DNA from 2 places in the uncultured Martelella sp. genome. Region 2 is predicted to be linked to the other one. Evidence: predicted binding sites of a transcription regulator. Region 2 holds the regulator's gene; the other holds the start of a gene.
The links. The regulator LexA, encoded in region 2, represses DNA repair genes until DNA is damaged. The targets are predictions, from matches to a motif close to TGTTCNNNNTGTGTTCNG.
Positions count from the first base shown of each region.

Region 1: dnaE (DNA polymerase III subunit alpha) is a predicted target of LexA. The motif match lies at 2,083-2,100, and genes of this name have one in related genera.

Region 1 is NZ_CAXXFM010000001.1:3,619,082-3,626,806, reverse strand. It holds gene dnaE (DNA polymerase III subunit alpha) at 1-1,813, opposite strand, end outside; gene ACHZCU_RS16920 (IclR family transcriptional regulator) at 2,486-3,262, opposite strand; gene ACHZCU_RS16915 (mannonate dehydratase) at 3,374-4,345, shown strand; gene ACHZCU_RS16910 (sugar ABC transporter permease) at 4,351-5,283, shown strand; gene ACHZCU_RS16905 (carbohydrate ABC transporter permease) at 5,296-6,138, shown strand; gene ACHZCU_RS16900 (sugar ABC transporter substrate-binding protein) at 6,174-7,448, shown strand; gene ACHZCU_RS16895 (ribonuclease activity regulator RraA) at 7,572-7,725, shown strand, end outside.
Region 2 is NZ_CAXXFM010000002.1:231,838-239,562, reverse strand. It holds gene pcsA (phosphatidylcholine synthase) at 1-554, opposite strand, end outside; gene ACHZCU_RS18420 (UbiH/UbiF family hydroxylase) at 731-1,915, shown strand; gene ACHZCU_RS18415 (AEC family transporter) at 1,935-2,885, opposite strand; gene ACHZCU_RS18410 (cytochrome c biogenesis CcdA family protein) at 2,912-3,646, opposite strand; tRNA gene ACHZCU_RS18405 (tRNA-Lys) at 3,895-3,970, shown strand; gene lexA (transcriptional repressor LexA) at 4,152-4,859, shown strand; gene ACHZCU_RS18395 (ComEC/Rec2 family competence protein) at 4,813-7,290, opposite strand; gene gltA (citrate synthase) at 7,612-7,725, shown strand, end outside.

The DNA.
Region 1 (7,725 bases), on a different contig from region 2:
CGCGCCGGGCAATGAAATCGACCGCCGTCTTCAACACCGTCAGCGTTTTCAGACCCAGAAAGTCGAACTTGACCAGACCGGCCTGTTCCACCCACTTCATATTGAACTGGGTGACCGGCATGTCCGATCGCGGATCGCGATACATCGGCACCAGCTGCGAAAGCGGCCGGTCACCGATCACGATGCCGGCGGCATGCGTCGAGGCGTGCCGGTACAGCCCTTCGATCTTCTGGGCGATCGCCAGAAGACGGCCGACAATCGGTTCTTCCTCTGCGGCCTCCTGAAATTTCGGCTCGTCCTCGATGGCTTTGGCAAGCGTCACCGGGTTGGCAGGATTGTTGGGCACCAGCTTGCTGATCCGGTCCACCTGCCCGTAAGGCATCTCCAGCACACGGCCCACATCGCGCAGCGCCGCACGCGCCTGCAGCGAACCGAAGGTGATGATCTGCGCCACCTGCGCCCGTCCGTATTTACGCTGAACGTAACGGATCACCTCTTCGCGCCGGTCCTGACAGAAGTCGATATCGAAGTCCGGCATCGAAACGCGTTCGGGGTTCAGAAAGCGTTCGAACAGCAGCGAAAACCGCAAGGGATCGACGTCGGTAATGGTCAGCGCATAAGCCACAAGCGAGCCCGCGCCCGAGCCGCGGCCCGGACCGACGGGAATATCCTGCTCCTTGGCCCATTTGATGAAGTCCGAAACGATCAGGAAGTATCCCGGAAACTTCATGCTCTCGATAATGCCGAGCTCATATTCAAGCCGCTCTTCATAATCCTCGCGGGTGTGCCCCTCGCTCAGACCAACGTGGTCGAGCCGCGCTTCAAGCCCTTCAACCGCCTGACGGCGCAGTTCGAGCGCCTCGGCCCGTTCCGCCTCTTCCGGGTCATCGGAGGCGCCGGTGAAGCGTGGCAATATCGGATCGCGCGTGTGCAGGATGAAGCTGCAGCGCCGTGCAATCTCGATGGTGTTGTCGAGCGCTTCAGGCAGATCGGCAAACAGCTCTGCCATCTCCTCCTGTGTCTTCATATAATGGTCCGGCGTCAGCCTGAAGCGCCGGTCGTCGGAGACGATGGCATTGTGGGCGACGGCCATGAGCGCATCATGCGCCTCAAAATCCTCGCGCGCGGGAAAGAAAGGTTCATTAGTCGCCACCAACGGCAGCTCGAGCTCATAGGCCAGATTAATCACATGGCGTTCGCGCTGGACATCGAACGCACCCTGACGCTGAAGCTCGACATAAAGGCGGTCGCCAAACAGCGTCTTCAATGCTGAAAGACGGTCCCGGGCCTTGGCCTCGAAGCCTGCGGTCAGCGCCTGATCGATCGGACCGCCCGGCCCGCCACTCAGCACAATCAGGCCATCTGTCCTGGATTCAAGCCATGACTTGCGGATATAGACGCTCTCATGGGCCTCGCCGCCAAGATAGGCCTCACTGACAAGATGCATGAGATTGGCGTAGCCCGCCGGACTGGCCACCAGAAACACGAGCGACGGCAGCTTGACCGGCAGATGCGAACCGCCGCGCCGCTCGCCATCGCCATCGTCTTCCATATCGATCGACACCTGGCACCCGATGATCGGCTGCAACCCGTCGTCGATTGCCTTCTGTGAAAATTCAAGCGCGCCGAAAAGATTGTTGGTGTCGGTAACCGCAACAGCCGGCTGGCGGTCTTCCACGGCCAGTTTCAGCACCTTCTTGAGCGGCAGCGCCCCTTCAAGCAGCGAATAAGCCGAATGGGTGCGCAGATGCACAAACCTGACCGGCGCTTCGCCCGACTCGTTTTGCTCATTCTTCGCGCTATCGCCCGCCATTGCCAGCTCCATCATGCTCTGTCTTCGAATGTGATTTTCGCAGGCCCGCACGACCGGCGCAACGCAAACAACACATATGCACAGAAAGCTTGTCCGGCCACCACAGAGCGGGAAGCGTCGCCGGCCACGCCGGCAGACAATAATGGCTTGTTACAGCGAGCTTATGATCAGGGCCATACTCGTCAGGAACAGGGTGATCGAGAAAAATGCAGCCACATCACGCAGAAGTTCGGTCATTTTCGCCTCCGTTTCACTTTATGTTTTTATTATGTTCCTTATTTGTTCTTTTTACAAGCGCCATGAGACACTTTTAATGCGCTCATCGCCTCACAGGCTTGCGATGCAAATGCCGAGAGACACGCGGAACAGCACATAACAAGTTGTAATTTATGATTCTTATCGTGCACGTGTCGTGGAAGCCGTGCAGCCTCCGAAGACGGCAAAAAGAATCGCCTCAGCTCTTTCCGGGCGCGGAAACGTGGCCGGAGAGACCGCACACGATAGCCACAAGCCAAAAAAGAGCGCAAAAAACTACGTTCCGTGCCGGCGCCTGATGCCGCCCCCCCTTGGCGCGGGTAGCATGCCTTACACCGGCACAGACGGTGCAGGCTGTATGCTCTTCCGTACCGCCAGGACCGTCTGGCTTTCAATGCTGCGCGGTGTGCCGGACACCTAGCCGGCGTAGTGCTCGATGAGGCGGCTCAGCTTATCGGCACCGCTGATGGTTTCTGCGCGCAGCCGGTCGCGCAGCGCCTCGTCGGCGGTGGTGAGGAATGGAACCGAAAGCGCGGCAATCACGGCGCCGGTATGATCGCAGATCGGGGCGGCGAAAGCACTAACGCTGAGGCTGTATTCGCCCCTGTCTTCGGCCCATCCCTGCGCGCGCACCTCCGCCAGTTCTTTCCGCAGCTGGTTCCGGTCGGTGATCGTCCGCTCCGTCAGCGCCACGGGGTTCTTGCGCAACAGCCGCTCACGCTCGTCATCGGGCAGATAGGCCATCAGCACCTTGCTGGCACCACCGGCATGAACCGGCAGATATTCTCCGATCTCGTAGTTCAGGGCGTGCGGGCGTTTTGCCGTTGCCCCTGCAACCACCATGATCGCGCCGTTCTCATAAACGGAAATCTTGCAGGACTGGCCGATATTTGCCGCCAGCGCCTCAAGGTCCGACTGAAGATACCGCGCCAGCGAGAAAAAATGCGAGGTCGGCGTGACCCGCGCGGCAAGCTCCAGAAACCGGTTTCCGAACACATAGGTTCCCGGCGCGGTTTCCCGCAACAGCCGCGAATCCGCGAGGGAATTGAGGATCCGGTAGACCGTCGATCTGGCAAGCCCGGTCTGCTGGACAAGATCCGACTGACTGAGGCCGGACGGTGCCCGCTCCAGCGCATTCAGGATCATCACCATCCGCTCGATCGTCGGGTTTCCGTTCGTGCTTGTGCCGCTCATTTGCTTGACGCCCTCTTTTTTCGAGCCTATTGTTCTAATAAGAACTTTATAAGTTCATATATGAACTTTTCTTGTTTGTCCATAGATTGATCGCGCCGGGAGGAATCAAAAGTGAAAATTGCAATGTGTCTTGAGCCCGCAATGTCGCCAAAGTGGCATTATGGCCGCGAGATGTGCGTCGAGGATGCCGTGGCCCTGCGCGACCAGACACCCGACGTGCCGATCTGGGACCTGCCGACGCTGGCCCGGTCGATGAAGGCTTTCGAGGATTTTGGCTACAAGGTGCGCGTGCTCGAAGGCTGGGTGCCGATGGAGAATTTCAAGCTCGGCAAGCCCGAAGGCGAGCAGGAAATGCAGCAGATGCTGGCGACCATCGAAAACATGGGTGCGCTCGGCATCGAAACGCTCTGCTACAGCTGGATGGTGATCCACGGCTGGATGCGCACCTCGGTGACCGAGCGCCTTCCCGGCGGCGCGCTGACCACGAGCTACGATCATTCGATCATCGAAAAGGACCCGCGCTCCCATCAGGGCATCATCGTCAGCGAGGATCAGCTCTGGACCACGCTTGAAGCCTTTCTGAAACGTGCCGTTCCGGTGGCCGAAAAGGCCGGGGTCAAGCTTGCCATGCACCCCGACGATCCGCCGCTTTCACCGATCATGGGGGTCAGCCGGATCATGAGCAGCGTCAGCTCCTTCGAGCGGCTCCTGAAGCTCAATGACAGCCCGGCCAACGGCATCACCTTCTGCCAGGCCAATTTTGCGGCGATGGGTGCCGACGTGCCGGCTGCAATCCGCAATCTCGGCAAGGACGGACGCATTCACTTCGTGCATTTCCGCGATGTCGAGGGCGATGCCCGCAACCTGCGGGAAACCTTCCATGGCATGGGCAAGACCGACATGTATGAAACCATCAAGGCCTATATGGATATCGGCTTTGACGGTGTCATGCGGCCGGATCATGCGCCGGTGATGTATGGCGAACCCAATGCCAATCCGGGTTATGAAGGCCTCGGGCGGATTTACGCCATCGGTTACATGCGCGGACTTATCGAGGCGGCGGCCAAAGAACGGGCACGGTGAACACCATGGCCTCGAAACCGCTTCCCGAGGGCTTTTCCGCGCCTCCGGCGCCGGTGCGGCCGCGCCGTCACCGTCCGGACTGGCTGATGGCCTATATCTTTCTGGCGCCGGCGGCCGCAATCTTTGCCGCCTTTATCGCCTATCCGCTGGTCGACGGCATTTCCACCGCCTTTACAGACCGCATGATTGCCCAGGGCGGCACGTTCAACGGCATCTCCAACTTCGCGACGCTGTTTTCAGACGCAACCTTCGGCCGGGCATCGCTCAATTCGCTGTTTCTGACGCTCGGCACCGTGGCCGTAAAGCTGGTGCTCGGGCTGACCTTCGCCGTGCTCCTGTCACAGCGCATGCCGGCGCGCGGGCTGATCCGGGCTCTGGCCTTTCTGCCCTGGGCGGTTCCCGGCATGATCGCCAGCCTGTCGTGGAAATGGATTTTCGATGAGCAAAGCGGCGTCCTTCAATATCTGGTGTTGCAGCTCGGCCTTTCGGACCGTCCGATCTACTGGCTTTCCGATCCCTCTGTCGCACTGTTCTCGATTGCAATCGCCATGGTCTGGCAGGGCCTTCCCTTCTTCACGATGATGTTTGTCGCAGCACTTGCCTCGGTGCCGTCGGACCTGAACGAGGCCGCCGCGATCGACGGCGCCGGCATTGTTCGCCGGTTCTTCTCGGTCACGCTGCCGCAGCTGCGGGGCGTCATCGCCGTCACCGTCATGCTGTCGACCATCTGGACCTTCAACTCCTTCGAGATGGTTTACGTGCTGACCGGCGGCGGACCGGCGGGGCGAACCCACATCCTGCCGACGCTTGCCTATGAATACGCCATCACCCAGAGCCATCTCGGCCTCGGCTCGGCGGTGATCGTCTCGGTCATTCCGGTGTTTGTCATTCTCATCTTCCTGCTGACCCAGCGCATGCTGAAGCAGGACGAGGCCTGAGGAGAACCTGTCATGGTCGAACGTCAACGCACCAAGATCACCCGCAACATCCTCACGGCCATCGGCGTTCTCGTCGCACTGTTCTGGTCGATGGCCCCGGTCTACTGGGTTACCGTCACATCGTTCAAGAAGTCCCGTGAGATCTACGCGATCCCGCCAACCCTCTGGCCGAAACAGTTCACCCTCGCCAACTATAAGGCGGCGCTGTTTGACTCGCCCTTTCTGCACTATGTGATCAACTCGTTCCTGGTCGCCATCGGCGTCACCGTCATTTCCGCCGTGGTCGGCGCGATGACGGCCTATCCAATCGCCCGCATGCGTTTCAGGGGGCGGACGATTACCGCACGGCTTATCGTGACGGCCTATCTCCTGCCGCCGTCGCTTCTGTTCATTCCGCTGTTTCTCGTGCTCCAGCATCTCGGCCTGATCGACACCAAGACCGGCCTGATCGTTGCCTATCTGACCTTCACGGTGCCGTTCTGCACCTGGATGATGATCAGCTATTTCGCCACGATCCCGAAAGAGCTTGATGAAGCGGCACTGATGGACGGCGCCAGCCGCGCCCAGATCCTCAGACGCGTCGTTCTGCCGATTGCCCGCCCGGGCATCGCAGTGGTCGCGCTGTTTGCCTTCACCCATGCCTGGAACGAATTTCTCTATGCGCTCGTCTACGCCTACTCGGACGATGCCAAGACGTTCACCGCAGGCCTCTCCGGCCTCGTCATGGGGGACACATTTATATGGGGCCAACTGATGGCCAGTTCGGTCATCGCCATCATCCCCATCCTGATCATCTACATCGTCGCCCAGCGCTACATCGTCGAAGGCCTCGCCGCCGGCAGCGTGAAGGGATGATGGAGCTGACTTCTCAACCAAGTGGAGGACTAACCATGAAATGCATGAAACAAACGCTTCTCGCCTCGGCAGTCGTTTTCGCTGCGGCCGGCGTGCAGGCGCAGGAACTCAACATCTGGGGGCTCCAGGCCTTCAACCAGCAGGCCGACAAGCTGATCGGACAGATGGCCGAGGAATTCGGCGAGGAGAAGGGCATCGACGTCAACTACGTCATCGTCCCGGCCAATGTCCTGACCCAGCGCCTTGCATCGGCTTTCGAGGGGCAGTCCTCGCCGGATGCCTTCATGCAGCTCGGCCAGAACACCCAGTATTATGCCGCAGCCGGCATGACGCAGCCGATCGACGACGTACTCGAAACCATGCGTGCACATGAAGGCGGTATCTACGAGAGCATGGTGCCGCAAGCGGTTTATGAGGGCGAGGCCCATTCGGTTCCGATCGAAATCGATCTCGTGCCGATGTTTGCCCGCAAGGACCTGATCGAGGAAGCCGGCATGGAGATGCCGACGACCTGGCAGGAACTGCGCGAAGTCTCGCAGGCGATTGTCGAACAGAACCCGCAATATACCGGTCTCGGCCTGCCGCTCTCCAACGCCAATGATGCCGAATCCGACCTGCGCATCCTGATCTGGTCGTTCGGCGGCGCCATGTTTGCCGACGACAACACGACGGTGACATGGAATTCGCCGGAAACGATTGCCGCCTACCAGTATATCAAGGACATGTTCGATGAAGGCACCATTCCGCGTTCGGTGCTGACCTGGGACGACGGCGGCAACAACACGGCCTACCAGACAGGCCGCGCCGCCTTCATCATGAACCCGCCCAGCGTCTATTCCTGGATGGTCGAAAACGATCCTGAACTTCTGGACAACACGGCCCTCATCGGCATTCCCGCAGGCGTTGAAGGTGAGGACGCCGGTTCGACCATGCTTGGCTCGTTCTCCTGGATGGTCTCCAGCCAGACCGAGCAGGCCGATATCGCAAAGGAATGGATCGAATTCTTCTTCCAGCCCGAGCATTACCAGGAACTGATCGAGGTCACCGGCGGCCGCTGGTTCCCGATCTTCCCGGGTATGGCCACCAGTATGCCGCTGTTTACCGAAAACCCGGCCTTTGCGGATTTTGACAATCTGGCCCGCAACGGCCTGACCATCGGCTACAAGGGTGCGCCGACGCCGCTTGCCTCCGAGGTCTATACCTCGAAGATCATTTCGAACTCGGTCCAGCGCATGCTTGTCGATGGCCTGAGCCCGGAAGAAGCCGTTCAGTGGGCCTCCGACGAGATCGAGGCACTGGCCGAAAACTGATCTCCTCTCCCACCACGAAAATGCCGGGGGCGGAGAAATCCGGCCTCGGCCCGGAAAACCAAAAACACGACAGATCCGAGCGCGCAAGAGACGCGACCCGCGATTTCCAGACAGGACTAATCAATGCAGATTCCAACAATCGAACGCCCCCCGAAGGAACTCGTGAAAGCCCTTGCCGATATCGGCACCGCGACCATCAGCGGCGAAATGCACAAGCTCGGCATCCGCGACCCCTATATTTGCGGACCGGTTCCCTTTTGCGGCAACCGCGAAATCC
Region 2 (7,725 bases):
AGCCGCTTGACCCGGACGGGATGCAGGAAATTGACCGGCGCGAAGGTCAGGGCCACTGACAGCACCACAATCGCCATGGCAAGCAGCGACGACGGCTGGATGACGAAGAAGGAGAACACCACCATGTTCCAGACCACGGGAAAGCCGGAGAAGAAGTTCTCATCCGTCTTCATGCCGCTGTCGGCATAATAGATCGCGCTGGAGACGACGATCAGCGCGGCGGCAACGAAGGACAACGGCTCCCCGATCATATGGGACTGGTAGAGCGCAAAGGCCGGCAGCAGAACATAGGTCACGTAATCGATGATGTTGTCGAGCATCACACCCGACCAGCTTGGCAGCACTTCGCTGACCTTCAGCCGCCGCGCGATCGGCCCGTCAATGCCGTCGACCAGCAGAGCGGCGCCGAGCCACCAGAACATGGCCACGAATCGCCCCTCGGCAGCGGCAACCACGCCAAGGAAAGCAAGGAACGAGCCCGATGCCGTCAGAATGTGGACGGAGAACGCCCGGATTTCGGCATAAGGTACTTTACGCTGGCTGAACAAACCCATTCACTTCCCGTAAAACTGTGTCGGCGGTTATTGCCCGGTTTTCTCTACCCCTACAATGCACCAGAAGCGCGTCCGCGTACAAAAAAAACATGATTTTCCAGAATTTTTCACGGCAAAATGCGCCTGGTCGCATTATATCGGTAACGAACAAATCGCAGGAAGACGAGGTTTCAGGCATGTCGGATTTTGAAATTGCCGTGATCGGCGGCGGTCCCGCCGGAATGATTTCCGCGCTGGCGCTTGCCCGTGCCGGCCGCAGGGTCGCGCTGGTGGCGCCGTCCCCCAGCGGCGGCGATCATCGCACAACGGCGCTGATGGACCATTCCATCGCACTGCTTGCCCGGCTTGGCCTGTGGCAGTCCGTGCGGCCGGAAGCCGCGCCGCTGAAGACCATGCGCATCATTGACGGCACGGGACGGCTGGTGCGCGCGCCGACGGTCAGTTTCCGCTCTGCCGAAATCGATCTCGAAGCCTTCGGCTACAACATTCCCAACACCGTTCTTGTCGGCAAGTTGAACGAAGCGATTGCGAGTGAGCCGAACATTACCCGTTTCGAGACCATTGCCGACGATTTTACCGTCGACAAGAATGGCGTTGCGGTGACGCTTGCCGGCGGCGAGACGTTTTCCGCCGAACTTATCGTCGGCTCCGACGGCCGGCGTTCGAAAGTGCGTGAAAATGCCGGGATCGGCGTGCGCCAATGGTCCTACAAGCAATCGGCTGTCGTGTTGAATTTCAGCCACGCACTTACCCATGACGATATCTCGACGGAATTTCACACCCGTGGCGGTCCGTTCACGCAGGTGCCGCTGCCGGCAAAGAACCGCTCCAGCCTGGTCTGGGTTATGGATACGCCGGCTGCCGAAGACATGGCGGCGCGGCCGGAAGGCGAGATCGCGGCGGCGATCGAGGAACGGATGCAGTCGCTTCTGGGCGCAGTCACCATTGAGGGACCGGTGCAGAAATGGCCGCTTTCCTCCATGGTTGCGAACCGTTTCGGCAAGGGTCGTACGGTTCTTGTCGGCGAGGCGGCCCACGCCTTTCCGCCGATTGGCGCACAGGGGCTTAACCTTTCGCTGCGCGACATCATGCGCCTTGCCCGCATGCTGGACGGCATCGACGGCGCGAAGATTTCCGCCAGAACCGGCGAACGCTATGATTTTCTGCGCAAGTCCGATGTCTGGAGCAGAACGGCCAGCGTCGATCTTCTGAACCGCTCTCTGCTTGCCGATTTCATTCCCGCGCAGCTTGCCCGCTCCGCCGGCCTCTACATGCTGTCGGCCGTGCCGCCGCTGCGCCAGTTTGCCATGCGCGAAGGCGTTCAGCCCCTCAGGGGGATCAAGGAGCTGTTCGCCGGCTGAAGCCTGTTTTAGCCCTTGCCTATAGCGGCAGGGCGGTAGCGTCGATCAGAAGCAGAAGACCGGCCAGCGTTACCGCCGAACAGATTGTGGTGATCAGAATCGTCGCGGAGGCCCGCTCGTACCAGATGCCGTATTGCTGGGCGATCACGAAGACATTGGTGGCCGTCGGCAAGGCTGCAAGAAGCACGGCGGCTTCCACCCAGACCGGATCGAAGCCGCCATGCAGCATCATGAAGGCATAGACCAGCACCGGATGTAAGATAAGCTTGGCAGGAACGATGTAGCCGATCTCTACCGGCACGCGCTTTACCGGGCGCAGAGCAAGCGTCACCCCCATGGCAAAAAGCGCGCATGGCGCGGCAGCCTGTGCCAGATAGTCCACCAGCCGGTTGAACGCATCGGGCGGCTGAACACCGCTCGCGGCAACGGCAAACCCCAGAGCGGTTGCAATGATGAAGGGGTGCAGCAGCGCCTTTGTCAGCACCTGGCGGGCAAGTGATGCCTTGCGCACCGCCCCGCCATCCGCCACCGCCATTATCGACGGTGCGACGATGAAATGCAGCGCATTTTCAAAGCAAACGATCAAGGCGACGGGAACGGCTGCCGCCTCGCCAAGCGCCAGAATGGCAAGACCCGGCCCCATATAGCCGATATTGCCGTAAGCGCCCGCAAAGGCCTGGATCGTGCTCTCGCGCACGCCGTTGCGTTTCCAGAAATAGCCGGCGGCAAACAGCAGCGAAAACACGGCATAGGTCGCCAGCAGATCGACAGAGATGAAATCAAGCCGGGTCAGCTGGTCGAAAGGCGTGTTCGAAACCAGCTTGAAGAACAAGGCCGGCAATGCGGCATAGACGATGAATACATTGAGCCAGACAAGACCGGATTCCGGCTGCCGGATGAGCCTGGCGGCGATGAAGCCGACGGCAATCAACCCGAAGAACGGAAAGAGAAGCCCTAGAATATCTGACATGGCGCAAAACCCGGGGTTCGCAGGCCCTAGCCGATCTGCGACAGAACGGGGAAGGTCTGCTGGAACCAGATCGCCATATCGGCAATGAAGCCGAAAAGAAAGGCAAGGCCGGTGAGAATCAGCAGCACGCCCATGATTTTTTCAATCGTGCCAAGATGTTTGCGGAACCGCGACAGGAAGCGCATGAAGGCGCCGGAAAAAAGCGCCGCAATCCAGAACGGCACGGCAAGGCCGAGCGAATAGATCGCCAGCAGCACCGCCCCGTTGGAAACCGTATCGCGTGTGGCTGCGACAGCGAGAATGGCCCCCAGAACCGGCCCGATGCAGGGCGTCCAGCCGAAAGCAAAGGCCAGCCCCATCACATAGGCGCCGGACATGCTCGCCGGCTTGCCGCCGCCATGAAACCGCGCCTCGCGCGACAGGAAGGGGATTTTCAGCACACCAAGAAAGTTCAGCCCCATGATGATGATGATCACGCCGCCGACCTTGGCCAGAATATCGATATATTGACGCAAAAGCTGACCGATGGACGAGGCCCCTGCCCCGAGCGCCACGAAAATCGTCGCAAAGCCGAGCGTAAAGAACAGCGCCGGCAACAACACCCGCGCCGGCCGGACGGTCGTGTCCCCCCTGAACTGATCGATCGAAATGCCCGCCATGTAGCAAAGATAAGGCGGCACCAGCGGCAAAACGCAGGGTGAGAGAAACGAAAGCGCACCGGCAAGAAGCGCCGTCAACAGGGAAATATCACCGATCGACACCTGAAATCCTCTTGTCACTCGGCCGTTGGCGAAAGCGCGTCCGGCACCAGCAGATAACCGCCTGAACGGCGGACCGTAAACTGCCGGTTCCTTAAACCACAGCGGCGTTGAATTCCAATCACCTTTCCGCGCATCGCCCCCAACATCAAATTGTCGCCTCGGAGCCGAATTTCCGGGTTGACCTTCTGCAAGACCCTTTCTATGTTCCGCCCACTTTCCGCCGGCCCTTCAACAGGCGCCGGCCTCGGGAGCGCGTAGCTCAGCTGGTAGAGCAACTGACTTTTAATCAGTAGGTCCAGGGTTCGAACCCCTGCGCGCTCACCATTGTTTGCCGAGAATTTTTCTCCTTTCGAAATTGAAACAACACTTTCTAACGCACCCCTTTGCACCCGCCTTCATGCCTCCATTGACCGCAATCGAGGCCGCTCTGCTATTTCCAGCTTGCGGAACACAGATAGAACAGATATAAACGTTCTGTATTTGTTTCGAAGGCAAGGGGCTGCAAATGCTGACTCGTAAACAACAGGAACTGCTGTATTTCATCCATGAACGGATGAAGGAGACAGGCATTCCCCCGTCTTTCGATGAAATGAAGGAAGCCCTGGATCTGGCGTCCAAATCGGGCATTCACCGGTTGATCACGGCGCTGGAGGAACGGGGTTTCATTCGCCGGCTTCCCAACAGGGCGCGCGCGCTTGAAATTCTGCGCATGCCGGAAAGCCTTGGTTCTCAGCCGCCACGCCGCGGCTTTTCACCGAGCGTGATTGAAGGCAGCCTCGGCAAGACGCCTGCCGAAAGCAAGACACCGGCTGCCGGAAATGACAGCGGCTCGACCGATATCCCCGTCATGGGGCGGATTGCAGCCGGCGTTCCGATCTCGGCCATACAGGAAAACACCCACGCAATTGCCGTTCCGGCCGAAATGCTGGGAACCGGCGAACATTATGCGCTGGAAGTTAAGGGCGATTCGATGATCGAAGCCGGGATATTCGACGGTGACACGGTGGTCATCCGCAATATCAACACAGCCGCCCCGGGCGATATTGTCGTGGCGCTGGTGAATGACGAGGAAGCAACGCTGAAACGTTTCCGCCGCAAGGGCGCATCGATTGCACTGGAAGCCGCCAACCCGGCCTATGAAACCCGGATATTCGCGGCCGATCAGGTCAAGGTTCAGGGCAAGCTTGTCGGCCTGATCCGCCGCTACCACTGAAGAAATCGAGGGTTTTCGGCAGGCTGACAGGATCAGCATACGAATCGGAACGCCAACTATAGAGGCGGTGTTGGTTCCACTGACGCTTTACTGCCGTGATGGCAGGCGTGACGGAAACGTGGGTTCTCACACAGGAACCGGTCGGGTTAGGCTCTGAGGACGTGGTGTTTCCGTTTCTTGATTTTGAACCATCGGTATCTTGGACGGTAAACTGCAAGGTGCCGTTTTGGCGGCGCAGTGCTGGTGTGATGAGAAAACCAGGCGAACGGCATGTCTGAAAACCGGGCCGGTAGACGCTGATGATGATGTCGGCGTGATCGCAGGCAGGGCCTACGAGCGCGGGCCGGAATATCTGTGCTACGGTCAGACCGCTTCCGGGAAGCGATGCCACACACCATTCGCCCTTTTCACAAATGAATACACCGGATTGCGTCCGCGCGGCCTTTATATCCTCGGCAAGGGCGGTGCTTGCATTGGTGATTTGTCCAGCATCCAGGCGGTCGAACCGGTCCGTGTCTTTCAGTATCGCAGCGTTGTTTTCGGTTTCGCTCGGCGGTCGTGTGGCGTTGATGGCAAGTGCGCTCTGCCACTGATCGAAGATGAAGGAAGGCGGACGGCGCTTGCTGAGCGCGGCCGTATCACCGGTGACAATCGCAACCAGCGCGCCGTCTTCGGAGACAAGCAGAAGCGGCGACCGGTCGCCTTGAGAAAAGGCGGGCAAGGCAAAGGCAATTGCCATCGGCACCAGTCCGACAAGCCTGAGGCGGGTGCGCAGCAGAACCAGCAGCATGAACCCGACAAGGAAAAGCAGCAGAAATCCGCGGGGCATCGCACCGGTATCGAGCGCGCCGCCAAGACCATTGACCCATTCCGCAATGGCAATCACCCGGTCGAGCCCCCAGCCCATGGCCAAAAGAAAGGGGCCGTGCAGATTGAGCGGCATGGCCAGCATGGCCAGCAGCCCGGAGGGCATCACCAGAAAGGTGACAATCGGCATGGCGAGCAGATTGCCAAGCAGACCGTAGCCGGCAATCCGCTGAAAATGCGCCATGGCAATCGGCGCTGTCGAAAGCCCGCCGATAAGTGCGGTCAACAGAATACCGAAAGCCCCCAGCATGACGATGCGGACCACTGTGCCGACCGGCATCGACGCCGGGCGAGCATATTCGCGACGCTGCCAGAAGCTGTAGCCCGCAATAAGCGCCAGTGTTGCGGCAAACGACATCTGCATGCCGGGGCCGACTGCTTCCGACGGCGAAACGACGAGGATGACGAGCCCCGCAAGAGCGACATTGCGCATGCTGATGGCCGGACGGTCGGCGACGGCGGCAAGCAGCATGATCGCCAGCATGATGAAAGCGCGCTGCGCCGAGACCTGCATGCCCGAAATCGCAAGATAGAACCCGGCAGCCCCGATCGCGGCCACAGCAGCGAGCTTCTTGGTGGCAATCGCTTCTGCCGCCTTTGGAGAAAACGACAGGAAAAGACGCAGGCTTGAAAAGAAGATACCGGCGGCGAGCGCCATGTGCAGCCCCGAAATGGCAATGACATGGGCAAGGCCGGCATTGCGCAACGCGTCCAGCGTGTCATCATTCATGGCGCGACGCTGCCCGGTGATGATCGCATTCGCGAAAGCCCCCGATTCGTCTGGCAGGACAGCGCGAATGCGCCCGGCAATCGTGTCGCGCAGGCTTTCGACCCTGTGGCGCATGAACAGGCCGATGGACTGAAGGTGGCTTTTTCCAGGCGCGTGAAGATCACCGGCAAGCGCTTCCGGCGCGCCATAGAAGAACCCCACCGCGCCGATCCCGTCGAAATAGGAAAGAAATCCGAAATCGACGAGGCCCGGCAGCGCCGGTCCGGAGGGCGGTGAAAGCCGGGCAAGGCCGGTGAAAGCACCGCCGATATCGACCGGCGGCGATTTGCCGCGGGCAACAAGGGTGACACGCTCAGGTGGACGGTGGATCACCGGATCGTCGGTGGCGATGACGCGCACCACATAACGCCAGCCATTTTCGGTCGGCTCTCGCGCGTCCACCACGCCGGTAACGTGGGTTGTCACCGGTGAGTCGAGCATCACCGTGGCAAGCCGGCCCGTCTCAAGCTGCGCCAGAAATGCGCCGCTGAGAAAGAGCGCAACCAGACCGGCGCCCAGCCGTTTCACCGGACCGGCATTGCGCAACGAAACGGCGGCAACAAGGGCGACCGCCCAATAGAGCCACAGCCCCCACGAAAACGGCGCTGCGGGCCGAAAAAACCACCACGCGGCCCCCAGAGCCATCACAAACGGCGCAAACAGAAAGCTGCGTCCATAGGCAAGTTCTTCGGAAAAAAGCGTGCCGACGTCCCTGCCCTCCGGCTGCCCCGCAGAAGTTGGCGGATTCCAGACCGTATCGCTGCCGGAAGCGGCTTTCGTTCGCCATCTGCGCAAGCGGCCACGAACGGCGCCGCCCCCGTGCCGCTTTGGACGTTCCGTAACCTGTTTCTCGCCCTCTCCCATCAAAACCGCCCCGCCACAACCTAAGGTATCGTGTGGTTACCTGGAGCAAAAAGCAACGTTGCAGAACGCAGCTTGCGGAAAAATTTCCTTTTCAGAAGCTCAAAAAACTTGCTAAACGCAAATTATAAATCATCACCCGCACCGCAACATGAACCATTCAGCGGCTTGGCAGCGGCGCATCGATCCTATACCTAGTTGGTACCTTTGATCGTGTTTATCACGCGTCCCGCGCTGGAAGATTTGGAGGATAGCATGACGGAAACTGGCAAACTCACCTTGGACGGACAGGAACTGGAACTGAACGTCGAAGCAGGCACCTTCGGTCCAAAAGTGCTCGACATCAACAGCCTGTACAAACAGTCAGGC